DNA from 4 places in the Pantoea sp. X-Soil-YNGN-785 genome. Region 2 is predicted to be linked to each of the others. Evidence: predicted binding sites of a transcription regulator. Region 2 holds the regulator's gene; each other region holds the start of a gene.
What was found. The regulator LexA, encoded in region 2, represses DNA repair genes until DNA is damaged. The targets are predictions, from matches to a motif close to TNCTGTATGTACATACAGNA.
Positions count from the first base shown of each region.

Region 1: a site for LexA is predicted at 2,157-2,176, ahead of umuD (translesion error-prone DNA polymerase V autoproteolytic subunit). Genes of this name have one in related genera too.
Region 3: a site for LexA is predicted at 1,224-1,243, ahead of dinG (ATP-dependent DNA helicase DinG). Genes of this name have one in related genera too.
Region 4: a site for LexA is predicted at 1,303-1,322, ahead of AC6I8E_RS20115 (YebG family protein). Genes of this name have one in related genera too.

Region 1 covers NZ_AP035942.1:1,856,718-1,860,134, forward strand. The annotation lists gene AC6I8E_RS08605 (manganese catalase family protein) at 1-198, opposite strand, end outside; gene AC6I8E_RS08610 (biofilm development regulator YmgB/AriR family protein) at 489-746, opposite strand; gene AC6I8E_RS08615 (hypothetical protein) at 1,299-1,523, shown strand; gene AC6I8E_RS08620 (hypothetical protein) at 1,609-1,860, opposite strand; gene umuD (translesion error-prone DNA polymerase V autoproteolytic subunit) at 2,198-2,617, shown strand; gene umuC (translesion error-prone DNA polymerase V subunit UmuC) at 2,620-3,417, shown strand, end outside.
Region 2 covers NZ_AP035942.1:293,897-297,313, forward strand. The annotation lists gene plsB (glycerol-3-phosphate 1-O-acyltransferase PlsB) at 1-1,149, opposite strand, end outside; gene AC6I8E_RS01280 (diacylglycerol kinase) at 1,278-1,646, shown strand; gene lexA (transcriptional repressor LexA) at 1,752-2,366, shown strand; gene dinF (MATE family efflux transporter DinF) at 2,466-3,417, shown strand, end outside.
Region 3 covers NZ_AP035942.1:1,263,683-1,267,099, reverse strand. The annotation lists gene dinG (ATP-dependent DNA helicase DinG) at 1-1,196, opposite strand, end outside; gene AC6I8E_RS05835 (GNAT family N-acetyltransferase) at 1,320-1,838, opposite strand; gene AC6I8E_RS05830 (XRE family transcriptional regulator) at 1,835-2,398, opposite strand; gene AC6I8E_RS05825 (MerR family transcriptional regulator) at 2,548-3,282, shown strand; gene AC6I8E_RS05820 (YohO family small membrane protein) at 3,370-3,417, shown strand, end outside.
Region 4 covers NZ_AP035943.1:305,709-309,125, forward strand. The annotation lists gene AC6I8E_RS20105 (non-canonical purine NTP pyrophosphatase) at 1-390, shown strand, start outside; gene AC6I8E_RS20110 (SIR2 family protein) at 387-1,181, shown strand; gene AC6I8E_RS20115 (YebG family protein) at 1,338-1,679, shown strand; gene AC6I8E_RS20120 (carbohydrate porin) at 2,399-3,417, shown strand, end outside.

The DNA.
Region 1 (3,417 bases), 1.6 Mb from region 2:
CTCTTCGGTGGCGGTAGAGATCAGCAGATCCCGAATCCGCGCATCACCCCGCGCGCCCATCGCCTGGAAAAAGTATTGCATCGCTACACGAATCTCACCCTCGACGCCGCCGATAGCCTGCTGTAACAGCATGGCAAACTCTGGATCGGGCTTCTCTACACGAACCGGGAATTGAAGTTTTGATGAATGATGAAACATGATTATTTTCCTCGTCTGTGTTTGCAGTGGATGCAGAAAAAGCCTGGACACAGATATTGGATAAATAAAGCGAACCGAGAGAAATTAATCGCAATTTAAGGTGAAATAAGCGGCAAAAACGGTAAATAGTAGCGCTATATGTGGTCCTTCAGGGCAGGCTATGCGGGAGGTAAAAAAGAAGCGGGTGATGCAGTGCAGCAGCAATAAAAAAAGCCCCTTTAAAAGGGGCCAATTCCGTAGTGGAAAAGCATCCGTGCTAATTCACGTTCCGTCATAACAGACACAGGTTTTTAGCTTTCGCTGGTAGCCGTTGCACGCTGCAGAACATGTTCAAGAGCCTGACGGTAAATATCCTGCTTAACCACGTCGCGCTCGCTCTCCAGGTGGTGAATCAGGCCCAGCACGATGTCTTTATCGGAGACATGGGCTTTGGCTCGTGCGAGTTCAGCATGGACCGCGGCGATAACCTGTTTTTCAGTCGTCAGCGCTGTACCAGAGTTCATGAAGTAATCAGAAATCTGAGACTCTGTATTCATCGTTGTTTGCATGTCAGGCCTCATAAGAAATTGGGGAGGAATGCGTCGATTCAGAGCCGGTAACCGGCTGACGCAAAAAAAATTGCATCTGAAGGTGGAAATCCACAACACCTTCAGATGCGGTGCAAAGCACACTCGTTACAAGTGATTTAACATCACGAGACAAAGTTATACAAGAATGGCAAAGTTGTACAATAAAATTTGACAAAAGATCACTGGTCAGAGGTGTTGAGGGGCAGGCAGACAACGGAAGCGTATCGGGCTTTCAGGCTTTATCTGAGTTAATTCAGGCTGTTAAAAGATTTTTTTCGCAGGATGATAGTGTCCGCTGGTGCGTAACGCCTCTTTTTTTTCAGCCGTGCGAAAACGATACAATAGCCGTTCAGCCAGATATTTCAGCAAAAAACCTGTACAGGCCGTACAGGTTTTTTGCGCAGGAAAAACGGACAACGCAACACGACTGCTGCAATCCTGTCCGCCTGACAGGTCATGCCACATAATTCACTTCCCACACCTGATGCAGAAGGCTAAGGTTGAGCCCTTATTCATCACAAGGAAATGATCATGGTTCACGACTATTTTGCGATTCCGCCTGCGGGCGTGACTCAGGAACAACATAAACGTTCAGTGGCTGTAGCAGCGGCGCTGTCAGTGGCAAAGGAGTCCGTCAGCGCTTCAACGTCAGCAACCGGCTCAAAAGCCTCTTGGGACCTGCAGGCCGTGGCGAATGAAATTGGTAATCTGGCCGATGCGATTCAGGATGCGCTGGAGAGTGATAGCCAGGCGTAAATACTAACCCGGGGACGGGGCAGGTCAGGGGATGGCAGTGTTCAGGAGCCGGTAACGTCCGGTGAGCGGACGCTGCCGGAAAGTCCTATTCCATTGCGGGTGGCTCATATTTAATATACTGGCGCAGAGCGTCATGGATTGCCTGATTGTTGCCTTCCTCCAGACCGCGTTCGGCATATTCTTTTGCCAGGGCGGCCAGCACATCGTCAAACTTCCCTTTGTAGTTGAGATTATTCAGCGCAATTTGCTGACCGAGTATCGCTTTTAATACCGTGGTCTCAACCGTTAACTGCGCAACTGCCTCTTCCAGATGTTTAACTCGATCGTCGTCTGCCATAACCCCTCCAGGCCTTAAAAAAGGCAGAATAACCAGCCTGCTCTGAATATTCAAACCTCAGCGAATGCCACAGAGACGTTGTCAGATTTTCCTTAAGTAAAAATAATCAGCGGGTGAATTTATAAGATTAGTTACTGAAAGAAAAAAACGCTGATATTCCCGTACTGCGGCAAAAGTAACCCGTTTCTGCTTACTCTCACAGCAGTGAGAAAAAAGAGGGTTAAAAAAGTGCATTACCATCAACTCCTTTGCCTAAAAATGTTCCGTGTCACTTGATTAAATGGGGGATTAGCTATTACTGTATTTATATACAGTAATCTGAGAAAGGAGTGAAATTGTGGAATTCATTAAACCTGCGGACATTCGCGCCGTTATGCCTTTACCGCTTTATATCGAACGTGTGCCGTGTGGATTTCCCTCCCCGGCGCAGGATTATGTCGAACAACGTATCGATCTCAATGCGCTGATGGTGCAGCATCCCAGCGCCACCTATTTTGTCCGCGTCAGCGGCGAGTCGATGATTGAGGCGGGCATTAACGATGGTGACATGCTGGTGGTCGACAGCTCGCTCACCGCCTCACATGGCGATATCGTGGTGGCCGCCGTCGACGGTGAATTTACCGTTAAACGTCTTCAGCTTCATCCCTGCCTGCAACTGATGCCGATGAATACCAAATTTAAACCGATCGCTATCCAGACCGAAGATGCGCTGGAGGTGTTTGGTGTTGTGACCTTTGTTATTAAATCGACGCACTGACCATGTTCGCGCTGGTCGATGTGAACTGCTTTTATGCGTCGTGTGAAACCGTTTTCCGGCCCGATCTGAAAGGCAAACCGGTGGTGGTGCTGTCGAACAATGACGGCTGTGTGATTGCGCGCAGCGCCGAGGCAAAGAAAGCCGGCATTAAAATGGGCGCGCCCTATTTTAAAATGCGCGAAGAGCTGACGCGTCATGTGGTACAGGTCTTCAGCTCAAATTACGCGCTCTATGCCGACATGAGCCATCGGGTGATGACCATCCTCGAAGAGATGGCCCCCTCGGTAGAAATCTACTCGATCGATGAGGCGTTTATGGATCTCACCGGCGTGCAGAACTGCATGGCGCTGGAGACCTTTGGCCGTCAGGTCAAAGAACGGATCCGCAAAGAGACCCATCTGACCGTCGGCGTCGGCATTGCACAGACCAAAACGCTGGCCAAACTGGCGAATTTTGCGGCCAAAAAGTGGAGCAAAACCGGCGGTATTGTCGATCTGTCGGACCCCGAACGACAGAAAAAGCTGCTGGCACTGATCGATGTGGCTGACGTCTGGGGCGTGGGGCACCGGATCGGCAAACGACTCAACGCCATGGGCGTTATGACGGCGAAAGATCTGGCCGATCAAAGCACCGAATCCATTCGCAAACAGTTCAGCGTGGTGATGGAGCGTACCGTCAGAGAACTGCGTGGCGAATCCTGCCTAGAACTGGAGTCAGTGACACCGGATAAGCAGCAAATCATGTGTTCGCGTTCGTTTGGCAGCCGCATCTCCGATTATGACCAGATGCGCGAAGCCGTC
Region 2 (3,417 bases):
GTACTCAACCGAATAGCCGCGGGTAAACAGCTCGCCGAGATATTCACGGAACACCGTGGCGTAGAGCTTGTTGCCTTTAAAAGTACGACGAATAAAGAATGCGCCCAGACGACGGAAAATCGGGCCGGCTGGCCAGAAGTTGAGGTTGATACCGGCAGCAATGTGCGGCGGGACCAGGCCCTGATGATAGAGCACGTAGGAGAGCAGCAGATAATCCATGTGGCTGCGATGGCACGGCACATAGACAATCTCGTGGCCATCCTGCGCCAGCTGGCGCACTTTTTCGCCGCCATTAACGTTGATGCCCTGATAGAGACGACTCCATAGCCAGCCCATCACGCGGTCAGTAACGCGAATCGCTTCATAAGAGAAGTTGGCGGCAATTTCTTCCATCATCTCGACAGCATTCTGCTGCGCTTTCTCATGGGAGATTTTTTTGCTGCGTGCTTCATCTTCGACGGCTTTTTCAATCGCTTTGGATTGCAGCAGACGGTTAAAGAGATCCTGACGCGCCGGTAACCGCGGGCCAATCGCCGCCAGCCGCTGACGGGCAAAATGGATGCGCGCTACGCGAGCCAGCTTCTGGGCAATCGACTTATCCGTACCGTGTTCCGTGGCCATGCGGCGCAGCGAAACGGTCGGCGAGAAGCGAACAAAACTGTCGCGTCCGTGCCAGATCACCGCAAAGAATTTCTGTACGCCGTTCAGCACCCGCAGGTGTGGCGTGGCTTCGCCCTGGACTTCACGTCCGGGTGCGCGGCCAAACATCACCGTCACCGGCAGCATCTGGATATCCAGCGTAGGATTATTGCGATGCAGATCGAGGTAATCGTGAAAGATTTTCACCGATTCCACGCTGGGCACAAAATAGGGGAAGACGCGCGGGCCATCGTGGATAAATACGTGGCGCGGCAGCAGTGAACCATCAATCTCCAGCGGAGAGAGTGGGTCAGGCAGATGATGCCGCAGACACTGCGCGCGTAAAGTCAGTAAGTCGGCCTTCGAATCGTAAGGCAAAACATACATAATAGGTCGGGTCGGATCCAGACCATGTTCAGACACGGGATCGGCCGGAATGGCCTTACTTTTTACCAAAAACGACAGTGGTAAATTAAGCAATTTGTAATAGAGTTTACGCCAACCTGACATAGACAACATGAAGCCTCTTGTTAGCAAAGCGCCGCAAGCATACCAGAAAGTGCAGCGAAGATCTGTGGTGGTGCCAATTGCACGCAGCCCAGACATTGACGTCAATCCGATAAAAGGGTTCCCACATCATGGCAAATAATGCCACCGGACTTATCAGAATAGTTAAAGCCGCAGGTTACTCCTGGCAGGGACTGCGTGCCGCCTGGCAACATGAAGCGGCGTTTCGTCAGGAGGCCCTGGCTGCGCTGGTCGCCATTATTATCGCCTGCTGGCTGGATGTCGATGTGGTCTCACGCATCCTGATGATTGGGTCGGTGGTGCTGGTGGTCATTGTTGAAATCCTCAATAGCGCCATTGAAGCGGTCGTTGACCGCATCGGTCAGGAGCATCATCCGCTGGCGGGCCGGGCCAAAGATATGGGCTCTGCGGCGGTACTGATCAGCATCTTACTGGCACTGTTTGTCTGGATAGCGCTGCTCTGGACACATTTGCGATAAGCGTTCCATATCGCGCCGGAAGCCGCGTTTTGCCTGACAATCGGTTTCCATTTCGCCAATACCTGTATATACTCACAGCGACTGTATAAACAACCAGGGGGCGGGATGAAAGCATTAACCAGCAGGCAGCAGCAGGTCTATGACCTGATTCGCGACCATATTTCTTCAACAGGCATGCCGCCTACGCGCGCAGAGATTGCTGCACAACTGGGCTTCCGCTCACCGAATGCGGCAGAAGAGCACCTGAAAGCGCTGGCGCGTAAAGGCGTTATCGAGATCGTTTCCGGTGCATCGCGCGGCATTCGTCTGCTAATGGAAGAAGAAGCCTCAGAAGGCATACCGTTGATTGGCCGGGTTGCTGCCGGTGAGCCGATCATGGCGCAGGAACATATCGAAACCCACTACAAGGTCGATCCGGGCCTGTTTAAGCCGTCTGCCGACTTCCTGCTGCGCGTCAGCGGAATGTCGATGAAAGATATCGGGATTATGGATGGCGACCTGCTCGCGGTACATAAAACCCAGGATGTACGCAACGGCCAGGTTGTCGTTGCCCGCATTGATGATGAAGTCACCGTTAAGCGCTGGAAAAAGCAGGGTGCTATCGTGCATCTGCTGCCTGAAAACAGTGATTTTGACCCGATTGTTGTCGATACCCGTGCACAGTCCCTGACCATTGAAGGTCTGGCGGTTGGTGTGGTTCGCAACGGCGAGTGGCTCTGATTTGAGGCCTGCGTGCATTCGCCTTTTCTGATGCTATTCTGTCTGCCCTAATTTTGTCGCTGCCTGTTTTGCGCAGCGACACCGAGCACGGAACGGCGAATGCGCTTTATCACGGCAACCGATAAAAATCTCTGGCGGCTTGCGCTGCCAATGATCCTTTCAAATATCACCGTTCCCTTACTGGGGGTGGTCGATACGGCAGTAATTGGTCATCTCGACAGCCCTGTCTATCTTGGCGGGGTTGCGGTCGGGACCACGGTGACCAGCTTCCTCTTTATGCTGCTGCTTTTCCTTCGAATGAGTACGACTGGCCTTACGGCGCAGGCGTTTGGTGCGGGCGATAAAACTGCGCTGGCACGCGCGCTAACGCAGCCGCTGATTATTGCGCTGCTGGCAGGTGTACTGTTCATCGCTTTACGTTATCCGATTATTCAGCTGGCGACCCATCTGGTTGGCGGCAATCCCGCGGTACTGGAACAGGCGGCGCTGTTTATTCAGATTCGCTGGCTCAGCGCGCCTGCTACGCTGGCAAATCTGGTCATTCTGGGCTGGCTGCTGGGCGTGCAGTATGCGCGCGCGCCGGTGATCCTGCTGGTGGTGGGCAATGTGGTTAATATCGTGCTCGATCTCTGGCTGGTGATGGGTCTGCACTGGGGTGTCGCGGGTGCAGCAACCGCCACGGCGCTGGCGGAGTACATTACGCTGGGTGTCGGCAGCATCATGGTCTGGCGGGTCCTGAAGCTGCGCGGCATTTCGCTAAGCCTGTTGAAGCAGAGCTGGCGCGGTGACAGCGGCCGACTGCTGCGGCTGAACCGGGATATCATGCTGCGCTCACTAATGCTGCAACTCTGTTTCGCCTCGCTGACCGTGCTGGGCGCGCGGCTTGGCCCGGATGTGGTGGCAGTTAACGCGGTATTGCTGATGTTCATTACGTTCACGGCCTATGCGCTGGATGGCTTCGCCTACGCGGTTGAAGCGTTTGCCGGCGAGGCGCATGGTGCAAAAGATGGCAGCAAACTGTGGCATGTCTGGCACTCTGCCTGTCGGCAGG
Region 3 (3,417 bases), 970 kb from region 2:
GATTCGAACCAGCCAAACTGCCGGTTGAGCTGCAGCAGGTTGCGATGCAGCCGCACCATATCGACCTTGCCGGTCTGCTCGCTGAGCGCATTAATCAGGCCTTCGCTCAGTCCCCGCAGGGCATCGCTGAGTTTAAACAGCCGGGCGCAGAGATCCAGCAGCTCCTGCGGCAGCGCGCCCAGCACAAAGCGAAATTCGCCCGGCTGGTTATTGGGCGGCAGCAACGGATTCAGCGCCTGCGCGGTAATAGTCAGCAGTTCGCGCAGCTCATCGCAGTGCGCCTTCAGCCGTTCCGGATTCGCCAGCGGCGGCGGCGATTTTGGCCGCGTCTGCGTCATAATGCTCTCGACCAGCTTGATAAACAGGTCGAGCTGCAGGCTGCTCCAGCCCGGCGTGATGTCGGCGCTAATCTCCAGCGCATCGCGGGCCACTTCCGGCAGATGATGTCCTTCATCCAGTACCAGCATCAGGTTTTTAGCGGGTGGCAGCACCGACTCATTCTCCATCGCCGCCATCACCAGCGCATGGTTCGCCACCACCACATCCACCTGCTCGATTTCGCGCCGCGCCACAAAGAACGGACATTCACGATACCAGTGGCAGTGCGAACCCAGACAACTCGCTTTATCAGTAGAGAGTCGCTGCCACAGGCTGTCGCTGACGTTCTCCTCGCTGTGATCGCGCAGACCATCCCACTGGTAGCGATCCAGCGATTTCTGTAAGCGGCCACACTGCGTCTGTTCTTCTTTGGTGCTGCTGACGGCGTCATCGTCCAGATAAAGCAGCAGATCGCCCTGCTGATCGTCATCGGCCGCCATCGCCGCCAGATTGCGCGGACAGACATAGCGCCCGCGACCAAAGGCGGCGGTAAAAGTGAGATCGGGGATGATTTTCTTCAGCAGCGGCAGATCTTTGGTGAAGATTTGATCCTGCAGCGCCACGTTGGCGGTGCTGATCACCAGCTGCTTTTCCTGAGCGCGGCTGGCTGCGATGCCCGGAATCAGATAAGAGAGGGTTTTTCCCACGCCGGTCGGCGCTTCGACCGCCAGATGACGCGCGTCGTCACCCGCCAGGCATTTCGCTACTTCGGCGATCATCTGGCGCTGCGGCGCACGCGGAATAAAATCAGGCACCTGCTGCTGAAGCGCTTTATACCACTGCGCTATCTGGCTTTTTACTGCGGCTGTCAGGGCCATGATTTGCGTTACCACACCGAAAAAATGGCCTGTATTTTTACACAGTATCCTGGCGACGTCAGCTTTCGCGCCGAATTTTTCGTGCCGTGTCGTAAATTTCAGCGATTGTCCGACGGCGGTGTTTTACGCCAGAACTTTGTACAAATAGGTGGTGGCATCCAGCACGCCTGCGATGGATTCGGCATAACAGGGAATCGACCCCGCTACCTGCCAGCCCAGCGAGCGATAGAGGTCGCTCGCGACATCGCCGCTGCGTGTATCCAGCACCAGCAGGGTTTTGCCCTGCGCGCGTGCTCGCCGCTCCGCACGCTGCATCAGTTCACGGGCGATACCCTGACGGCGCGCCTGCGGATGCACCAGCAGTTTACTGATCTCTGCGCGGTGGCGGCCATTAGGCATGCCGCTACGGCTGAGGATGACCGTGGCCACGATGCGACCGTGCTGACGCGCGACGATAAGTTCGCTGTCGCCACTGGTGATGCTGGCGATCCGCTGCTGCCAGAATCGCACCATCACCTCACTATCTTCGGGATCAATAAAGCCGACGCTGGCACCGTCTGCCACGCAGCCCTGCAAAACGTCGGTCAGTTCGCCCAGCAGCTGTTGTGCCTGGGTCGCGCTGAGCGTTGCGTAATCCGTCATGGTTTCGCCACCACCAGTAAGTAACGCGCGCCGTCAGTCAGGTGCGCCTCAAAAGCCGATTTTCCGATCAGATGAAACCGCAGGCAGTCGCCGGGCTGTAGCGTCCACGCCTGAGACCCCATCGTGACGGTGAGACCACCCTCGCGCAGCCAGATATGCTGCTCCAGCCCCTGAATGGGTGGCGCATCATAATCGATACGCGCACCAGGCCGTAACTTGCCCTCTACGAGTTCGCATCTAAAATGAACGGCAGGTGGTGAAATATTCCGGCGGACAAAGCCGCTGGCGTCATCCTGCCACACCGGCTGTTGCTCATTTCTGACCAGCAGCCTGGACTCTTCTTCCACTTCACTGAGCAGGCGCGACATCGTTAAGCCGTAGGCGACACACAGACGATTAAGCAATGCAGCCGTGGGACTGGTCTCGCTTCGCTCAATGCGCGATAATGTCGCGCGGCTGATGCCGGTAGCGACAGACAATTCATCAAGAGACCAGCCGCGTTGCAGGCGTAATTCCGCCAGCCGCACCGCCAGTCGTTGCTCCGTATTCAGCTCCGTCATGGTTTTTTCTCATTTTTGGGAATAATTCTCTTTATTGAGATATAGCTTGGAAAAGCCGTATCAGTCAAGTTGTACATTGAGAAATGTATTGTACAACTTAGTTTGCTTCGTTATGGTAATCGCACTCAGACCAATCGAAAGAGGAATTTATGACCTTATACAGTATCGGTGACGTCGCCGAGCGCTGTGGCATAAACCCAGTCACCCTGCGCGCCTGGCAGCGTCGTTATGGCTTACTGAAGCCGCAACGTACCGAAGGCGGACATCGTCAGTTTGACGAAGAGGATGTGCAGCGCATCGAAGAGATTATGCGCTGGATTGAAAGTGGCGTGCCGGTCGGTAAAGTGAAGGCACTGCTGGAAGGTGGCGATGTTGATGCACACGATGGCTGGACTACCCTACAGGATGAGCTGATTAGCGTACTGCGCCACGTCAGACCTGCTAAACTTCGTAATAAAATTGCCGCGATTGGTCGCGAACATCCTATTGATGCGCTGATTGATCACGTTTTCATGCCGGTGCGCCAGAAGCTGAGTCTGGATCAGAACACGGCCCGCACCATGTGCAGTCTGCTTGATGGTCTGCTGATCGACTATGTTGCATTCTGCCTGACCGCCAGTCGCAAAAAATCGGGTAAAGATGCGCTGATTATTGGCTGGGGCATCGACGATCGGACACGTATCTGGCTGGAAGGCTGGCGTCTGTCGCAGCATGGCTGGCGGATTGATGTACTGGCAGAACCGCTGGATGTTCCCCGTCCTGAACTCTTTCCCGGCATGAATATGTTTGTCTTTACCGGTAAAAAACTGACCCGTCGTCAGCAGGAGCAGCTGTCACACTGGCAGGAACAGGGCTATGGCGTGCGGTTACACGAACCGGCCTGATAACAAAAACGCACGCCGGGCACTTTGCCTCCTGCCTTGCGCGCGCTATTATCCCCGCCTCACTGTTAACAAGCTCAGGTTTCATCTATGAATGTCAAAAAAGCCTTTTTCGCCACGCTGTTTTTCATTATGGCT
Region 4 (3,417 bases), on a different replicon from region 2:
GGGCGACCGTTGTTTGTTGAGCATACCGGTCTCTATCTGGATGGCCTCAATGGTCTGCCCGCCGGTCTGACCCGCATCTTCTGGAACCGCCTGGACGCTGAGCGCTTTACCGCGCTGGTGCAGGGACTGGACAGCCAGGCCGTGACGGCCAAAACGGTGCTCGGCTACTGCGACGGCCGCAAAATGTATCAGTTCTCGGGTGAACTGCGCGGCACCATCGCCGCGAAACCCGCCGGGACGCGCGGCTTCCAGTGGGACTGCGTGTTTATCCCCGAAGGCTATGAGCAGACTTTTGCAGAAATGGGCGAACTCAAGAATGAGATCTCGATGCGGCGCATCGCGCTGGATCGCTTCGCCACCTTTTTAAAAACCTCGCGGGGAGCGGCATGAAACCTGAACTCAAACGCGCCTATGATTCCGGCAAGCTGATTCTGTTTGCCGGTGCCGGTATTTCGCGTAATTTTGGCCTCCCCGAGTGGCATGAACTGATTGCTCACCTGGCTAACGAGCTGGGTTACGATCCCAAAATCTTCAATACCTACGGTACGCACCTGTCGCTGGCGGAGTATTACAAGCAAAAGAAAGGCTCGCTTGGCCCGCTGCGCAGCTGGATGGATCGCGAGTGGCACCGGCCGGATATCGATGTCCGGTCTTCTGAAATTCATACCATGATTACCCAGGGTAACTTCTCGCGCATCTACACCACCAATTATGATCGCTGGCTGGAAGCGGCGCACGAGGCGCACGGCGTTCCCTATTACAAAGTGGCAAACGCCGCTGACCTGGTCTCCCTGACCGAGGATAAGCGTCACATCATCAAGCTGCACGGTGACTTCGATGATGACACCTCTATCGTGCTCGATGAGAGCAGCTATTTTGAACGCCTCTATTTTGACTCACCGCTCGACATCAAACTGACTCATGACGTAATGGGCAACTCCGTGCTGTTTGTCGGCTACAGCATCAGTGATTTCAACATTCGCCTGCTGTTTTACCGTCTGACCAAGATGTGGGGCCGCACCGGGCTGGCGACGGCCCGGCCAAAATCGTATCTGTTCACTAACCGTAATAACCCGGTAGCCAAAGAGGTGCTGGGGCAGTGGGGGATCGAGGTGATCGTCTCCGAAGAGGACGATCCGCGCAAGGCTCTGGCGATGTTCCTTGAAGAGTTGCTGGTGTAGTCAGCGTAACGTCCGGCAGAAAAGCGACAGGAAAAAGAAAAAAACCTGCGTCCGGTTAAGGTTAGCTCGTGCATAACCGATAAACTCTATTCTCTGCTGGCAAAGCATGACCGGCATGATATACTGTATGCATACACAGTACCTGAGGGCGAAAAGATGGCTGTTGAAACAAAATTTGTTGTAGTCAGAAAGGGTGAAGAGAAGATGACGTTTGCCAATAAGAAAGAGGCCGATGCCTACGACAAAATGCTCGATATGGCCGAAGCCTTCACTGACTGGCTGTTACAGCATCAACCTGCACTGGACGAATCTCAGGCAGAAACGCTGGGCCTGCTGATTGCCGAGCAGAAAGATGCGGTTCAGCATATTCTGCGCACCAGCAAACTGCCGGACGTGGCCGCAGGCGCGACGAAGCCTGAGGCCGTGGCAGAAGAGGGTGCGGATGATCAGGCGGAAGAGCCAGCGGCGAAGAAAGTACGCGCCGTTAAAGCTGCCTGATTGCCACAACGCCGGAAGCGAACCTTCCGGCGTTGCTGTTTCTGATTGACGGGTCATCTGATCTTTTGTCAGGTCATTCAAAACAAATCCTCCTGTCGTTCCCTTGCGCTGAATGCCTGCCTGCAATTTCCCTGTAAATTATGCAAACCAGCCAGCTATTTTTTTTAAACTCAGCGCTATAGCATCAATCAGGATTCAATAATCTGGATTTTGGATCATTCATTTTTAAGCTTTTTAAGCCGGGTGACTATTTTAATTCTACTGATAAATACCATCAATCTTAATTAAATGAATTAGCAAGAAAACTAATATAACATTCCCTGATGGGTTTCTTACTTCATTTGGATTGTTAATTTACACCAGCCATATGAAATGAGAGATATCAATTGTTAATTGGCTCACATTTTTTGTGAAATAATCCGGCAGTGCTATTCAATTTAAAAAAGCAGTGTTAGGGTAGAGCCGTTTTCAGCGAAGGGTTGTTACTGGATAACAGGCAAAACCTAAGCGTTCCGCAGTCTTTACCACTGTGGGGTGCTTAGGTTTTTTTTTGCCTTAAATTTACTCTGGCATGGCGAAAGTCATCAATAACCTGCGCGATAACGACCCAGCGTCTTCAGGCCGGGGAAACATGAGGTAGATGACAGGAGGTTAAGGACTCTCCTGCGAACCGTACATCATTAAAATCAAAACAGGTTGCTAAGATGAAATATAAAAGCATGCTGTGCGCACTCTCATTATTGACCTTTTCACCCTTGTCGACGGCGCAGGAATGGAGCGGAACGGTATTAGGGTTTGAATCTCCACCGGATCTTGTTTTGGGTGATATGTATGGCCTTCGTAAATCGCTTAACGATAATGGATTTGCTTATAACCTGGGTTATCTGAATGAAATTGGCTGGAATGGCGGCGGTGGCTACAATCATGCCTCACACGTTGCTTATATCGATCAGTTTGCTTTGACCTTTAATCAGGATTTGTCGCGCTGGACAAATATTCCCGATGCACGTATCGAAGCGAATATCGTTAATCGTAATCACAACGACGATCTGACCACCCGACGCGTGCAGGATCCGCGGATGAATGTTAACGATCTTACGCAGGAGAGCTGGGGCGGGCAATCGATCACCCGCCTGGGCTGGCTGACTTTTGCCCGAAGTTTCGATGACCGCAGGATGACATGGCGTATCGGAATGATGAACAAGGTTCAGACCTTCGATCAGATCATACCCTGTGATTTCCAGATGCTTTCTCAGTGCGGTGGAAAATCTGCTAACTCACTGACCTGGAACAACTGGAACGTGCACACGTGGGGAACCACGCTCGAATACCGGTTTACACCTGTTGTGACGTTAAAAGGGGGAGTAATGGAGCAGAACCCGGATGCTGCCAGCCGTCATCACGCCTGGAGTGGCTCAACCAGGCGCAGCAAAGGTGTCCTGCTGCCGGTAGAAATCGAAGCCCGCCCGATCATTAGCGACCTGCCGGGTGCCTACAACCTGGGGGTGGTTTTTACCAATGCCCCACAAACTGACCTCTATCGCGGCCGGTCCGGGGGCGCAGGAGCCAGTGATCCCGGCGGTTATGCTTCTCATAACCGGACATGGTTTCTTTACGCCGGACTTAATCAGCAACTGACGCGACATCAGGATGACGCCAGTCGCGGGTTAAGTACTTCATTCAGTATGAGCCTGGCCGATCAGCGAACTAACTACATGCATTCGGTCTATGCCGCTTC